One region of the Afipia dichlorophenoxyacetatis genome, then DNA from elsewhere that is predicted to be linked to it. Evidence: predicted binding sites of a transcription regulator. Region 1 holds the regulator's gene; each other region holds the start of a gene.
What was found. Region 1 encodes LexA, which represses DNA repair genes until DNA is damaged. Its sites were predicted from a motif close to TGTTCNNNNTGTGTTCNG; they were not measured.
Positions count from the first base shown of each region.

Region 1 (3,837 bases):
CGGTCAAGAAAGGCACCGCGCCCGCCGTCGGCAGCTTTGTCGAACTGAAGGCGCGATTGATGCCGCCCATGTCCCCGGCGCGGCCAGGTTCTTACGACTTTGGCCGCGACATCTATTTCCAGGGCATCGGCGCATCGGGCTTCGTCATGGGTGCGATCAAGACGGTGGAGCCGCCGCGCGCGGGCGGAATTTATCTCCGATACGTGACCGCGATGCAGGACATGCGCGATGCCATCGATAGCCGGATACGTACCGTCCTGAGCGGAGACGCGCGCGCCATCGCCACTGCACTTCTGACAGGGCGGCGTGATGCCATTTCCGGTCCTGTCAACGATGCGATGTTCATCTCCGGGCTGGGACATGTGTTGTCGATTTCCGGCTATCACATGGCGGTTGTGGCCGGCGTCGTGTTCTTCGCCGTGCGTGCGCTGCTCGCGCTGTTTCCATCGTTGACCGTCTCGTTTCCTATCAAGAAATGGTCTGCGGCCGCGGCGCTGATTGCCGCTGCATTCTATCTGCTCTTGTCGGGCGCTGAAGTTGCCACACAACGATCGTTCTTCATGACGGCGGTGGTACTGATCGCGATCATGGTCGATCGCCGAGCCGTGACGTTTCGGACGCTCGCTGTCGCCGCGATGATCGTGCTCATTGCGGCGCCCGAAGCCCTTGTTCATCCAAGCTTTCAAATGTCTTTCGCCGCGACCCTCGGTCTTGTCGCACTGGTGCAGATCGGCATGCCGAAGCTTTTCTCGGCGGCGGATAATTCACGCGTTGCACGTGCCGCGCTATGGGGTGGGCGCGAGGTGATGGTGCTGGCCTTGGCGTCGTTCATCGCCGGACTTGCGACGATGCCTTACGCGGCATTCCATTTTCACCGCATCACGCCCTATGGCGTGCTGGCAAATCTCGCAGCGATGCCCGTGGTGTCGGCATTGGTCATGCCTGCCGGATTGCTTGGCCTGATCGCCATGCCATTCGGGTTTGACGGCGTGTTCTGGCGGCTCATGGACTTTGGCATCGGCTGGATGATTACCGTGTCGCAGTGGGTGGCCGCACTTCCCGGTGCCATCGGCCGCATGGCGGCATTCGGGACCGGACCGTTGCTGGTCATGAGCGCCGGCATCATCATGATGGGATTGCTGCGGTCGCCCTTGCGCTGGGCTGGAGCAGCACTTGTGGTACTCGCGTCCGTCAGTGCTGTGATGGCGCCGCGGCCGGATATCCTTGTCTCGAACGATGGTCATACTGTCGGTGTTCGTGGCAAAGATGGACAGCTCCATCTCATGCAAACCCGCAAGGATGCCTTCCTCGTCCGCGAGTGGCTGACGGCGGATGCCGACGCGCGAACCGCAGGCGAGTCCTCGACCGCGGAGGGCGTGTCGTGCGACGAAGCCGGTTGCGTCGTTCAAACGGGTGAGGGTGCCTTTGTTGCTCTGACTAAGTCACCGGAGGCTTTCGCAGATGATTGTGCGCGGGCGGCCGTCATTGTGACCACGCGGCAGGCGCCGCAGGACTGCAAGGCGCTGGTGCTCGATCGGAACATTCTGCAACGGCAGGGACCGCTTGCGCTCCAAAGAACGCAAAACGGTTTCAGCATCACTGCTGCAAAACCGCGCGGCACAGATCGCCCGTGGTCGCCTGCGGTGCCAGAGGTTGAATCAGACACTCAAGCCCCTTCAAGGCCAACATCAGGACGGCCTACGTCTGTCGACGCCACTCCGGCCGAGAGTGATCTGCGGCCGGACGACTGACGCCATCCAGCTCAGTATTTCCGGTAAAGCCCGATCAGCTTGCCCTGGATGCGCACTCGGTTCGGCGGAAGGATGCGCACCTCGTAGGCCGCATTCGCTGGCTCCAGCGCGATCGACGCGCCACGGCGCCGGAACCGCTTGAGCGTGGCTTCTTCTTCATCGATCAGCGCCACGACGATGTCACCGGTATCCGCGCTTTCGTTGCGTTGGATGAGCACGGTGTCGCCGTCGAGAATGCCTGCTTCCACCATGGAGTCTCCGCGAACTTCCAGCGCATAGTGTTCGCCGGTGCCAAGCATGTCGGGCGGAACGCTGATGGTATGGCTGCGGGTCTGTAGCGCCTCAATGGGCGTACCTGCTGCGATACGGCCCATGACGGGCACAGCCACCGGAAAGTTCGTGTCGTCTTCGCCGCTCGATGGGGTGCTGGTGCGGACCTTGCCGAGGTTGCCCTCGATGACGCTGGGCGTGAAGCCGCGTCGTGCGCCGCCGCCGCCATTGGCGCCCAGTTCAGGAAGCTTGATGACTTCAATGGCGCGGGCGCGATTGGCGAGGCGCCGGATGAAGCCTCGCTCTTCCAGCGCCGTGATCAGGCGATGGATGCCCGACTTGGAACGCAGATCCAGCGCATCCTTCATTTCGTCGAAGGAGGGAGGAACCCCGGCCTCTTTCAGCCGCTCATTGATGAACCGCAAAAGCTCATACTGTTTGCGCGTCAGCATCTGAATGCTCCCCAAATATCCCGTGATCGGAGTGGCTCGTTGTTCTTCATTTCAAGCGAGTCACTCGAAACAAATCATGAACGAACACTATATGTTCCATATGTGTTCTGCAATCGTTAATTTTAGGTCAACGAAGTAAAGAACCCATCTTACAAGGGACATTGTGGAGGTGCTGAACCGCCTTTGGCGGCAGTGATGGGCAGAATCGCCCGCAGGACACCGGGAGATTCGCGGCCCGCCGGTTCACGCGTCTATACGCGAGTCGCTTACGCGGATGCTGAAGTATTCCTTGTTGTGCGGAACACGCGCCAAATGAAAAGGACAAGGAACTCCAGAACAACGAGAGCTGTCATCAATAGAAATGCCGAGGAGGCCGCAACATCGGAGCCTTGTCCTTGCAGGACGTAGCCCGCGATCAACAGCGGCCCGCTCCAGGCAAGGCTGCCGATCAGAATGGCGATGGTGAAGTGCGTGATCGCAAGATTGATCACGCCTGCTGGGATCGACAGATAGACACGTACCGCAGGAATGGTTTGCCCGACAACCGTGACCCAGAAGTGATTGCGGCGATAGGCGTCCGCCATACGCGGATAGAAATCAGGTTTCAAGAAAAGATAACGACCGAAGCGCGCGACGAAAGATTCGCTGCGCTTTGCTCCCAGGGCGAAGCCGAGGCCATACCAACACAGCGAGCCAATCGTCGAACCGATCGCGGCTGCGGCAACGGTCGTCGTCAAATCACCATGTCCCAGCGCGACCGCCATGCCGAGCAATACAAACACAAGATACGATGGGATGACCGGAAAGATCTTTTCCGCGATGGCTATTCCCACAATGCCGACAGGGCCGGCAGCGACCATAAACGATACGAATGCGTGAGGGTCCATCGTCATGAGCCCTGCGCCAATTTGGAAGGTTTGCGGCGGGTGATGCGATAGACCGAGGCGGGCGGAACGTTGAGAAACACGCGGCCCAAGCACGTTGCTTTGAGGCCAAGGCGATTGAGAAGCGGCTTGGGGATCGGGCACTGCATGCCATACGTGAATTGATAGTACGCACCGCCGGGCTTCAGATTACTGAAGGCACCGGTAAGAATGGCCATGACCTTCTTCGGAGACATGTTGAGAAGCGGCAGCCCGCTGACGACGGCGCCGAAGGTTTGATCTTTGAACAGATCGTGCGAGATGATCCACGAGGCATCCATCCAGAGCACGCGTGCTCGCGGAAAGCGCATTTGAAGCAGCCTCATGAAATCGGAGCCGTATTCGATCAGCGTCAGATCGGATTCTTCCACGCCACGTTCGAGCAGGGCGTCGGTGAAAATACCAGTCCCGGGACCAAGCTCGAGAACTGGTCCGGATGCA
Region 1 covers NZ_AP029250.1:3,148,229-3,152,065, forward strand. The annotation lists gene ACZ5C3_RS14825 (ComEC/Rec2 family competence protein) at 1-1,751, shown strand, start outside; gene lexA (transcriptional repressor LexA) at 1,763-2,473, opposite strand; gene ACZ5C3_RS14835 (DedA family protein) at 2,740-3,366, opposite strand; gene ACZ5C3_RS14840 (class I SAM-dependent methyltransferase) at 3,363-3,837, opposite strand, start outside.

Region 2 (3,837 bases), 3.0 Mb from region 1:
TGATACCAATAGCTTAACGCTCCAACGCCTCACCGAGGAATGCAGTTATCAGCTGCGCGCGAACTCCACGCATCTTCTCAGTGTAGGAGACGATTTTTCCTACATCTATGTGGGAGAGGCGCTTCAGGCGGCCTACAGCGAAAGCGTTCCGGGCACACTGCTCTCGGACAATCCCAGTCCGCTCAAACGCGAGTTTGCCGAGGTTTACCGTCAGGTCGCCAAGCGCATGACGCCAGCTTTCATCCGCTTTACCGGGACCCGATCAGAGAACGGCGAACTCTGGCAGCGGCTTGTGCTGCCGATCCCGATCGCAGGCGGCGGTGTGATCCTGATGATGTACTCCGAACTCATCAATCATCAGATGGAAGTCTACGATCATCTCTTCCGCACTGCGTCCGACGCGATGGTTGTGGCTTACCCCATTACGAACGATGCCGGGCACACCATCGACGGCTGGATCGTGATGATGAATGATCGCGCGCGGCATTTGCTGAACTTCGACGGCACCATCGGCAATCTGCGCCTCACCGAGCTTGCGCAGTTCGCAAATATCGGTCTTTGGGACAGACTTCATGCACCGAAATCATCGGTCCCATCGGCGATCACAACGGCGGACTTTGATCTCGAGATCATGCGCTTCTCCCGTGTGTTTGGACTTCGCATTCGCCCGAAGATCGAAACCGTGCACGACGAGACCGTGACGCTGGCGCCGGGCCATCGCGCCGCACGCACGCCAGCATCTGCGTGACACCAGCTGCGAGCTCGTGACACACGAGACTGATCAATTCCTTCGTTGAATACTTGCCAGTTGCGGCGTCCAGGCGCAGCATCTTGCTGCCGCCTCACAGCGAGCGGCGGCAACAAAAAACATGACAACGGAGGAACGCATGACACTTGATGTTTCGCGACGATCTCTCCTTGCGCTCGGTGCCGGTCTCGGCGCCACACTCATCAGCAGCAATGCTCATCCGCGCGCGCCCAAGCTCGGCACGCAAGCTCCCTATTTCCACCGCTTCAAACTCGGCGACGCGGAAGTGACTATCGTGTCGGACGGCCCACTGCCTCTGGGTGATCCCTCCGGCACTTTTATCGGCGTACCAAAGGAAGATGTGCAAAAGCTGCTGAGCGACAATTTCCTCAGCCCCAGCAACGTCGTGCTGGAGCAGAACGTGCCGATCGTAAATTTCGGCGACAAGATCGTTCTGTTCGACACCGGCATGGGTACGTCGAAACTGTTTGGGCCGACGACAGGCCGACTGCAGAAGAGCATCGCCGAATCCGGCCTCAAAGCAGAAGACATCGACGCTGTCGTGTGCTCGCACGCCCACATCGATCACATCGGCGGTATTATCGATGAGAGTGGCAAGCCGCTATTTCCAAATGCGCAGGTCTATATCAGCCAGACTGATCTGGAGTTCTGGACCGACGAGACAAAGCAGGATAGCGCGCTCAAGGACTTCATCATCCATGCCCGCAAAAATCTGCTGCCAGTGCGCGACCGCATCGTCTTTTTCAAAGACAACGAAGAGTTCTTGCCAGGCGTAACGGCACTTTCCGCGCCGGGACACACCTTCGGCCACCACATATTTATGATTCAGTCTGGCGGTCAATCATTCGCATTCCTCGGCGATCTCGCACATCACCAGGTGCTGTTGCTCGAGAAACCGCGAATGGAATTCGCTTACGACTCCGACCCGAAGATGGCCGCTGCCAGCCGGGTGAAAATGCTCGACATGCTCGCTGCCAACAAGATCGCCGTGATGTCCTATCACTTCGCATGGCCGGGATACGGGCACGTCGTCAAAGCCGGCGATGGCTTCCGCTACATCGCGGAGCCCATGGTCATGCAGCTTTGATCTCGCTGCTGACGCGGTGGTGAGTCAGCCGCTGCCGCGTCAGTATTACCAACTATCCGTTCCCTAAATGTTCTTGTCAGACGGTTGAACCTTTGCTACGGTTTCGCGCAGGGCGCGAGGGATCATGGTTCAGCACGTTTCCACAGTGGCATTTGAGGGCATCGAGGCCCGTGCGGTGGACGTGCAGGTCCAGGTGGCGCCCGGACTCCCTGCCTTCGCGATCGTCGGTCTTCCAGACAAGGCGGTGTCCGAAGCCCGCGAACGGGTCCGCTCTGCATTGATCGCCTCTGGCTTGGCGCTTCCTGCGCGGCGCATTACCGTCAACCTCGCTCCCGCCGATTTGCCCAAAGAGGGCAGTCACTACGATTTGCCGATCGCACTCGGGCTGATGGCAGCGATCGGCGCCATCCCGCAGGACGCTCTGTCAAATTTTACCGTGCTTGGCGAACTCGGCCTCGATGGCTCGATCGCACCGGTTGCGGGCGTACTGCCTGCTGCGATCGGTGCCAACGGGCGCGATGAAGGATTGATCTGTCCAGCAGCTTGCGGCCCCGAGGCGGCCTGGGCCAGCCCGGATCTGCAAATTATCGCCGCGTCATCGCTGATCCAGCTCGCCAATCATTTTAAAGGCACGCAAGTCCTGTCACGTCCCCAGCCGAAAATCGCGGAGCAACAAACGAGCCTGCTCGATCTTCGCGACATCAAGGGACAGGAAAGCGCCAAACGGGCCCTGGAAATTGCCGCCGCGGGCGGTCATCACCTGTTGATGATCGGCTCGCCAGGATCGGGCAAATCCATGCTGGCGGCGCGGTTACCGTCAATCCTGCCACCGCTGTCACCCTCCGAGTTGCTCGAGGTCTCCATGATCGCCTCCGTCGCAGGCGAGCTTGAGGGCGGAGCGTTGACTGCACACCGTCCGTTCCGGGCACCACACCATTCGGCCAGTATGGCGGCGCTCACCGGAGGCGGCATGCGCGCGAAACCGGGCGAGATTTCGCTGGCGCATCAGGGCGTGTTGTTTCTCGACGAGTTGCCGGAGTTCGACGCACGAGTGCTGGATTCGCTGCGGCAGCCATTGGAAAATGGTGAAGTCGCCGTATCGCGCGCTAATCATCGCGTGACATATCCCGCGCGTTTCATGCTGGTGGCGGCCATGAATCCGTGTCGCTGCGGGAGTGCCTATGACCCAGGCTATTCCTGCAAACGGGGTAAAATCGATCGCTGCAGCGCCGATTACCAGGGACGGATTTCCGGCCCGTTGATGGATCGTATTGATCTGCGCATCGAGGTGCCCGCCGTTACTGCGAGCGATCTCATCCTACCGCCGCCGTCAGAAGGATCTGCCGAAGTTGCAGCACGTGTCGCCGCGGCCCGCGCCATCCAGTTGGCTCGGTATGCCGGCATGGGACTGCCTCAGGTCCGTACCAATGCCGAGGCGCCCGCCGCAGTGCTTGAGGATATCGCCAAGCCCGATGCCCAAGGACAGAAACTGCTGCGTGATGCAGCCGAGACTATGCGCCTTTCGGCGCGCGGATATCATCGCGTCCTTCGCGTCGCTCGCACTCTGGCGGATCTGGACGGCGCGGAAACGATCGGACGGCTTCACCTCGCCGAAGCGCTCTCCTATCGCGCACTGGCGGAAGACATTCGACGCGCCGCCTAGTGTCCCCGTCTCCGAATAACCGCCCCGTTTGCAGCGTGCTCGTACGGTTATTCGGAGACGGAAGGACACCGGCAAAGCTATGATTCTAGCGAAGTGTTGGATTTGACATTCGCTTGACGAACTCGCGGCCATGAGGGGAGCGAATGTCAAATCCACTCCACTAGGCACAAAATCGGCGCATGAGAACGCTCTGGTAACGATCTCTCTTTACACTTCAGGAACCATAAGCGCCGATTGCCGGGGCTTCGGTTTATTGTTCCTGTGAGTAGCGTCCATGTTGCGTGTCAAGATTCTGGCATCATCCCTGCCACTGATCCT
Region 2 covers NZ_AP029250.1:155,884-159,720, forward strand. The annotation lists gene ACZ5C3_RS00730 (hypothetical protein) at 1-748, shown strand, start outside; gene ACZ5C3_RS00735 (MBL fold metallo-hydrolase) at 888-1,856, shown strand; gene ACZ5C3_RS00740 (YifB family Mg chelatase-like AAA ATPase) at 1,981-3,519, shown strand; gene ACZ5C3_RS00745 (hypothetical protein) at 3,794-3,837, shown strand, end outside.
Region 2: ACZ5C3_RS00740 (YifB family Mg chelatase-like AAA ATPase) is a predicted target of LexA. The motif match lies at 1,914-1,931, and genes of this name have one in related genera.

Region 3 (3,837 bases), 2.5 Mb from region 1:
CAACCGCGGAAGGTGTATAGTTTCGCTGAGGCCGTCGATACCGATGGACGCACTATCAAGCTCAACGGCCGTCCGCTGAACTGGGGCGGAACAACCACGCTCTGTACGCGCGAGACGCAATTCGAATTCACCGCCGAAAGCGATTGCGGCGCGCGCGGCCTGAACTCCAGCGGCTATGGGCAGGTAGATATCGGCCCGACCGCCGGCAAGACGCTACGATTTGGGATGCCATGATTCAAAGAGCCAAGCGGTCTTTCACCCATATCGAGACCTGGGTGTTTGATCTCGACAACACGCTGTACCCGCATCACGTGAATTTATGGCAGCAGGTCGATGTCCGTATCCGCGACTTCGTCGCGAACTTCTTGAATGTCTCAAAGGACGAAGCGTTCAAGATCCAAAAGGATTATTACCGTCGCTACGGCACCACGATGCGTGGCATGATGACCGAGCACGGCCTGCGCGCCGACGACTTTCTCGCATATGTCCACGAGATTGATCACTCCCCACTCGAACCCAATCCGGCCATGGGGTCGGCGATCGAGAAACTTCCGGGCCGCAAGCTGATCCTCACCAACGGGTCACGCGCCCATGCCGGCAAGGTGCTGGAACGGCTTGGCATCGACAGGCATTTCGAAGACGTGTTCGATATCGTTGCTGCCGAACTTGAGCCCAAGCCCGCGCGGCAAACTTATCTGCGCTTTCTCAAGCTGCATGGCGTCGATCCCGAAAAGGCAGCTATGTTCGAAGATCTCGCCCGCAATCTGGTGACACCGCACGATCTCGGCATGACCACCGTTCTCGTGGTGCCCGACGGCACCAAGAATGTCGTGCGCGAGGATTGGGAGCTTGAGGGCCGTGACGCAGCCTACGTCGATCACATCACGGACGATTTGACGGGTTTCCTGGGAACTCTCGAAGCGAAGCGCTGAGGCGCAGCACCCCACAAGCAGATAACCTGCTCTTCATTCGCCGGCTTGCAGCTTCCGTGGCGCGCGTGACTGAAACAGATCGCTCGCGGGCGGGATCGCCTGTGGTGCATCGCCTTGATCGGCGGGTTTATCGAAATCGAGTTCCTCGATCTTGGCCGCGCGCTTGCCGATCTTGTTGACCGAGATCAGCACCTGCCGAACATCTTCATTGACCTGATCAAAGTGGCTGCCGAGCTTGCTGACGCGGTCACGCAGACGCTCGACATCACCCATCATGTTGACCACTTCGGTGCGGATCTGGTCGGCGGCATCGCGCATGCGCGCGTCTTTCAAAATCTGCTGCATCACTTGAATGGCAAGCATCAGAAGTGACGGCGACACCAGCACCACGCGCGCGCGATAAGCCTTCTGGATGATGTCGTCGAAGCCATCGTGGATTTCCGCATAAACCGATTCCGAGGGCACGAACATCAATGCCGTATCCTGCGTTTCGCCGGGAATGAGATATTTGTCGGCGATGTCGGTGACGTGCTTCATCACGTCCTGACGCAGCCGTTGCGTGGCGTATTTCCGCTCTTCGTCGCTTCTGGCATCGCGGAGCGCTGTCACAGCTTCCAGCGGGAATTTCGCATCGATGCACAATGGCCGCTGGTCCGGCAGATACACCACACAGTCCGGCCGCTTCCCCGTCGACAGGGTATGCTGGAATTCGTAGCTGCCCTTCGGCATCCCGTCCTGCACGATGGCTTCCATCCGCGCCTGACCGAACGCGCCGCGCGCCTGCTTGTTGGCAAGCACGTCACGCAACGTCGTCACTTGCGTTGTCAGATCGGTGAGATTCTTGTGCGCGTTGTCGATGATGCCGAGACGTTCGTGCAGCACACGCAGCGAGTCCATGGTGTTGCGCGTGGTCTGCTCCATGGACTGACCGACCTTGTGGGTCACGGAGTCGAGCCGCTCGCTGACCGCGCGCGCCATCTCGGCCTGCCGGCCGGCCAGCGCCTGCCCCATGGCATCGACACGGCCTGCGGCCTCACTCTGCAACCGCACCATCTGGCTGAGACGTTCTTCCAGCTCGTTGGCGCGAATGGCCTGCGCCATCGCCGTCTCCGCGCCCTTCCGGCCGGAGCGCGCAATGACGATGGCAATAACCACAAGCAGCAGAAGCGCCAGCACACCGAAGACGATGAGGGCAGCCCCAGTACGAACCGGCATATCGCCGAGCATGAAAAGAATGTCGTTCATGGCGACCTTTTAGCGCGATTCGGCAACTCCAGCGAACGAATAGAGAACATTTATGGTTAACAAAGCCCTTATTTTTATGGTTAACCGCGGGTTAACGGCGCGCCTACACCTCCGCAAACGCTTCGCGAAACAAGGATTTGACCCCGGCAGGCGCTCCCATTACATCGCGCAGCATGGCTATTCGTGAAATCATCAGCTTGCCGGACAAGCGTCTGCGGCTCGTCTCTGAACCTGTCAAAGCGATCACGCCGGACATCCGCGCGCTCGCCGACGACATGCTGGAAACCATGTATGACGCGCCCGGCATCGGTCTGGCCGCCATCCAGGTGGCGGTTCCGCTGCGGCTCATCACCATGGACCTCTCCAAGAAGGAGGGGGAAAAGGAACCGCGCGTCTTCATCAATCCTGAAATCCTGTCCTCATCCGAAGAATTGTCGGTTTACGAGGAGGGCTGCCTCTCGATCCCCGAATATTACGAAGAGGTCGAGCGGCCGGCCAAGGTGCGGGTGCGCTTCATGGATCTTGATGGCAAGATTCATGAAGAAGACGCCGAGGAGCTCTACGCCACCTGCATCCAGCACGAGATCGACCACCTCAACGGCGTTCTGTTCGTGGATTATCTGTCCAAGCTCAAGCGCGACCGCGTGATGAAAAAGTTCACCAAGGCCGCCAAGTTCGCGGCGAAATAAGCGTGATCCAGAAAATCGATCCTTCGGTTTTCCAGCGAGATCATGCCTGAAATGTATTGGCCGATCGCATGCCGCTTCGTCTGATTTTCATGGGCACGCCGGATTTCGCGGTGCCGACATTGTTGGCGCTGGCGGACCACGGTCATGAGATCGTCGCCGTGTACACGCGCGCGCCGAAGCCCGCCGGCCGCGGCATGAAATTACAGGCGACGCCGGTCGAGGTTGAAGCGCGGCGGCTCGGCATCCCCGTGCTGACGCCGAAGACCTTGAAAACACCCGAGGCCGAGGCGGAATTCCGTGCTCACGATGCCGATGCTGCAGTTGTGGTCGCCTACGGCATGATCCTGCCGCGGAACATTCTCGATGCCGTGCCGCTTGGTTGTTTCAACCTGCATGCGTCGCTGTTGCCACGCTGGCGCGGCGCTGCCCCGATCAACCGCGCCATCATGGCCGGTGACGCGGAAAGCGGCGTCATGGTCATGAAGATGGATATCGGGCTCGACACCGGCGACGTCGCCATGGCCGAACGGCTCGCCATCACCGACAACATGACCGCGCAAGATCTGCATGATACGCTGGCACCACTGGGCGCCGACCTGATGGTGCGTGCGATCGGCGGGCTGGCACGCGGCGGGTTGCAATTCACCAGGCAAAGCGAGCAAGGCGTCACCTACGCAGCCAAGATCGACAAGCTTGAAGCACGGATCGATTGGACCAAGCCGGCGAACGAGGTGCTGCGCCACATCCACGGCCTCTCTCCATTTCCCGGCGCCTGGTTTGAACTGCCGCTGGAAGGTGAAGCTGTGCGCGTGAAAGTGCTGCGCTGTCAGTTCGCCAAAGGCGCGGGCGCGCCGGGCGACCTGCTCGACGATCAGCTCACCATCGCCTGCGGAGAAAACGCCGTCCGTCTGCTCGACGTGCAACGCGCCGGCAAGCAGCCGATGAAGGCGATGGAATTCCTCCGCGGCACG
Region 3 covers NZ_AP029250.1:5,690,923-5,694,759, forward strand. The annotation lists gene ACZ5C3_RS26685 (DUF1036 domain-containing protein) at 1-234, shown strand, start outside; gene ACZ5C3_RS26690 (pyrimidine 5'-nucleotidase) at 231-932, shown strand; gene ACZ5C3_RS26695 (DNA recombination protein RmuC) at 966-2,177, opposite strand; gene def (peptide deformylase) at 2,351-2,866, shown strand; gene fmt (methionyl-tRNA formyltransferase) at 2,935-3,837, shown strand, end outside.
Region 3: ACZ5C3_RS26695 (DNA recombination protein RmuC) is a predicted target of LexA. The motif match lies at 2,209-2,226, and genes of this name have one in related genera.

Region 4 (3,837 bases), 2.7 Mb from region 1:
GAAGGCATCGACACCCATGTCGCGGAGAATGGCGACACGGTGGTGACCATGATTTCCGACGACAACTTTTCCATGATTCAGCGGACGCTGCTGCTGCAGTTCACGCTGGTGGAAGAGTGAGTTCGTTCTTCCGTGAAGGCATCAAGCAACGAAAAAAGGCCGGGTGGAAAGCCCGGCCTGAATCATCTTTGAAAGAAGCTGAGCTTAGCTGGCTACAGCGAGCTTCTTCTTTTCGATCTGGCGCTTCAGCTCAACAGCCTTCGGCGACAGCTCGGCGACATTCGCCTTGAGCAGGAAGGCATCGAGACCGCCGCGGTGATCGACGCTCTTCAGCGCGTTTGCCGACACACGCAGGCGCACAGTGCGTTCCAGCGTGTCCGAGATCAGCGTGACGTTGCACAGGTTCGGCAGAAACCTGCGCTTGGTCTTGCGGTTCGAGTGGCTGACTTTGTGGCCAACCTGAGCGCCCTTGGCGGTCAATTCGCAGCGCCGAGACATGGCGAAAATCCTCTGTCATCCCCGGAGCCGACCTGTTTAAAAGGAGCTCGCGTGGGGGTTTAAAAGTTGTCCATTTTCAGGAACCGCGGACGTATAAGGGCCCAGCCGCCCAGCGTCAAGGTGAGAGCGCTGTTCTGGCCATCGAATCAGGACGATTTTCGTCAAAAGCAGTTCGGCCTGGAACGCGATTTCCCTCGCTAATACAGGGATTTCTCCAACATATAAACGACGTAATCCCCCACAAAATGAAGACGACAGGGATTTCAAAGAAACTCGCGCAAGATTCGCGGGGCGGCTTTCCCGGCGGGATTTTGCCGGATATTTCAGTCGGTCGACGCGTCGTTGCGCAACAGGATTCTCCATCGGTGGATATGCCCCGTTTATTTATGCCGCGCCGCCCGCTTGGCGCCATGGCGCATGCTTTTAGCGCGCTGTTCACCTTCGCAGCATTTGGACTTCTGGCCGCTCCCGCGGTGGCCCAGGGTCGGCTGGACGCGAAATACGAGGCTTCTCTCGCTGGGATCACCATCGGCAAAGGCGGCTGGATCGTCGATGTTGCCGACGATCAGTATGCCGCGGCCGTCAGCGGCGCCACTACCGGCCTGATGAAGTCAATTGGCGGTGGCAGCGGAACCGGCACGAGCCAAGGCCGGATCGTCAACGGCCAACTGTCGCCGCTGAGCTATCTGTCGACCATCAACTACGGCAAAAAGGCCGAGATTATCCGTATCGTCCTGGCTGCCGGCAGCGTGAAGGAAACGTCGATCGAGCCTGAGCCGCCGGTGACGCCTGACCGGATCCCGGTCACTGATGCTCAACGCCGCAATGTCTTTGACCCGATGACCGGTTCGCTGCTGCGTGTGGCCGGGACAGGCGATCCGCTGACCCCTGAGGCCTGCCGGAGGACGATCCCGGTGTTCGACGGCCGTATGCGCTACGATCTCAGCCTTGATTACAAGCGTATGGAGATGGTCAAGGCCGAAAAGGGCTACAAAGGTCCTGCAGTGGTGTGTGCAGTTTATTTCACGCCGATCGCGGGCTACGTGCCGGATCGTGCCTCCATCAAATACGTGGCCGCTCAGCGCGGCATGGAAATCTGGTTCGCGCCGATCGCAGGAACGCGCGTCCTTGTTCCATTCAAGATCGTGATCCCGACCCCAATCGGCACTGGGGTAATCGAGGCGACGGAATTCATTTCGGTCCAAAAAACTGCAAGGACGAACTAGCAGATTCCGGTTCTGAATCATGTTGACTCTTCGGCCAATCCGATTCGACTCCGGCATTAAGAGATTCACCGCAAAGCCGACTGCCTATGGGATGCGTCAGGACTTGATGTAGTGCCGCTAAAGGATAAGGTGCGCGACATATTGCGGTGAACGAAGCCGAACATCATAGGAGTCAGCGATTCGGGCTTCTTTCGTTCCGGACTCGTTCCATATCTTAAGGCGCAGCGTCAAAAACGTTGCATTGTGAGACACTTCCAGAAGCTTGCTGCGGCGTTCCGCGTCGTGTGCGTTGTGCGGACCCGTCCTAATGTCCCTGTCCACTTCAGTGCCGTTGTTTGTAAATGACCGGGCCCCCGGTGCCGGCGTCACCGCGGTCCTTGGCCCCACCAACACCGGCAAGACCCATCTCGCGATCGAGCGGATGCTGGCGCATTCGTCCGGTATCATCGGCTTGCCGCTGCGCCTGCTGGCGCGTGAGGTTTACAACAAGCTTGTCGCGCGTGCGGGTGTTGAAGCGGTCGCCCTCATCACCGGTGAGGAAAAGATCAAGCCGCCCAGGCCGCGTTTCTGGGTGTCCACGGTCGAGGCGATGCCGCGGGATATCGACGTGTCGTTTCTCGCGGTCGACGAAATCCAAATCGCGGCCGATCTCGAGCGCGGCCACGTTTTTACCGACAAGATCCTGAATCGGCGCGGGCGCGATGAAACGCTATTGCTCGGCGCGGCTACCATGCGGCCGATCATCGAGCGATTGTTGCCGGGGGCAAACATCGTCACCCGGCCGCGCCTGTCGCAGCTTGAATTCGCCGGCGACCGCAAAATCACGCGCCAGCCCCGCCGTACCGCGATCGTCGCATTTTCTGCCGACGAAGTTTATGCGATCGCCGAGCTGATCCGGCGCCAGCATGGCGGTGCTGCAGTGGTGCTGGGTTCGCTGTCCCCGCGGACTCGAAATGCCCAGGTTGAGCTGTTTCAATCCGGCGATGTCGATTACCTCGTCGCCACCGACGCGGTCGGCATGGGGCTCAATCTCGATGTCGACCATGTCGCCTTCGCATCTGACCGCAAATATGATGGCTATCAGTTTCGGCGCCTGAATCCGGCGGAATTTGCCCAAATTGCGGGCCGCGCCGGCCGTGCGACGCGCAATGGCACCTTCGGTACCACAGGGCGGTGTGCGCCATTCGAGCCCGAGCTGATCAATGCGCTGCAGAACCACACGTTTGACAACGTGAAAATGCTCCAGTGGCGAAATTCGAAGCTCGATTTCTCGTCGCTCGGGGCGCTGCAGGTCTCGCTGTCGCTGACGCCCAGCCACGAAGCGCTGAGCCGTGCGCCGATCGCAGAAGACATCCGGGTGCTCGACCATGCCGCCCGCGACGAGGACGTGCGCGACCTGGCGCGAACCCCTGGGGCAGTGGAACGCCTGTGGGATGCCTGCCTCGTTCCAGATTATAGAAAGCTGTCACCTGCCGCTCACGCTGAACTGGTAACGACCTTGTTCGGGTTTTTGATGCGGAAGGGCAAAATCCCGGATGACTGGTTTGCCGCCCAGATCGCGCAAACCGACCGAACCGACGGGGATATCGACACATTATCGGCCCGAATTGCCCAGATACGAACCTGGACATTCGCCGCAAATCGCCCGGATTGGCTGGCGGACCCTGAACATTGGCAGGGAATTGCACGCGGCGTCGAAGATAAATTGTCAGATGCACTGCATGAAAAGCTAACTGAGCGTTTCGTTGACCGCCGGACCAGTGTATTGATGCGCCGCTTGCGGGAAAACACGATGCTGAACACTGAGATTGGTAAGACCGGCGAAGTCATTGTAGAGGGCCATGTGATCGGCCGCCTCGACGGGTTCATGTTTGCGCCTGAGTCTGCCGAAGCCGGATCCGATGCCAAGGCCTTGCAGGCGACAGCGCTTAAGGCGCTGGCCGGCGAGATCGATGCACGCGCCGAAAAATTGTCCAATGCGCCGGATGAACAGTTTGTGCTGGCATCCGATGGAACGTTGCGCTGGACCGGCGATGCTGTTGCCAAGCTCGTCGCTGCTGACAGCACACTCAATCCGCGTATTCGCATTATCGCGGATGAGCGGCTGACAGGA
Region 4 covers NZ_AP029250.1:5,835,429-5,839,265, reverse strand. The annotation lists gene ACZ5C3_RS27355 (esterase-like activity of phytase family protein) at 1-120, shown strand, start outside; gene rpmB (50S ribosomal protein L28) at 205-498, opposite strand; gene ACZ5C3_RS27345 (DUF3108 domain-containing protein) at 909-1,724, shown strand; gene ACZ5C3_RS27340 (helicase-related protein) at 2,032-3,837, shown strand, end outside.
Region 4: ACZ5C3_RS27340 (helicase-related protein) is a predicted target of LexA. The motif match lies at 1,917-1,934, and genes of this name have one in related genera.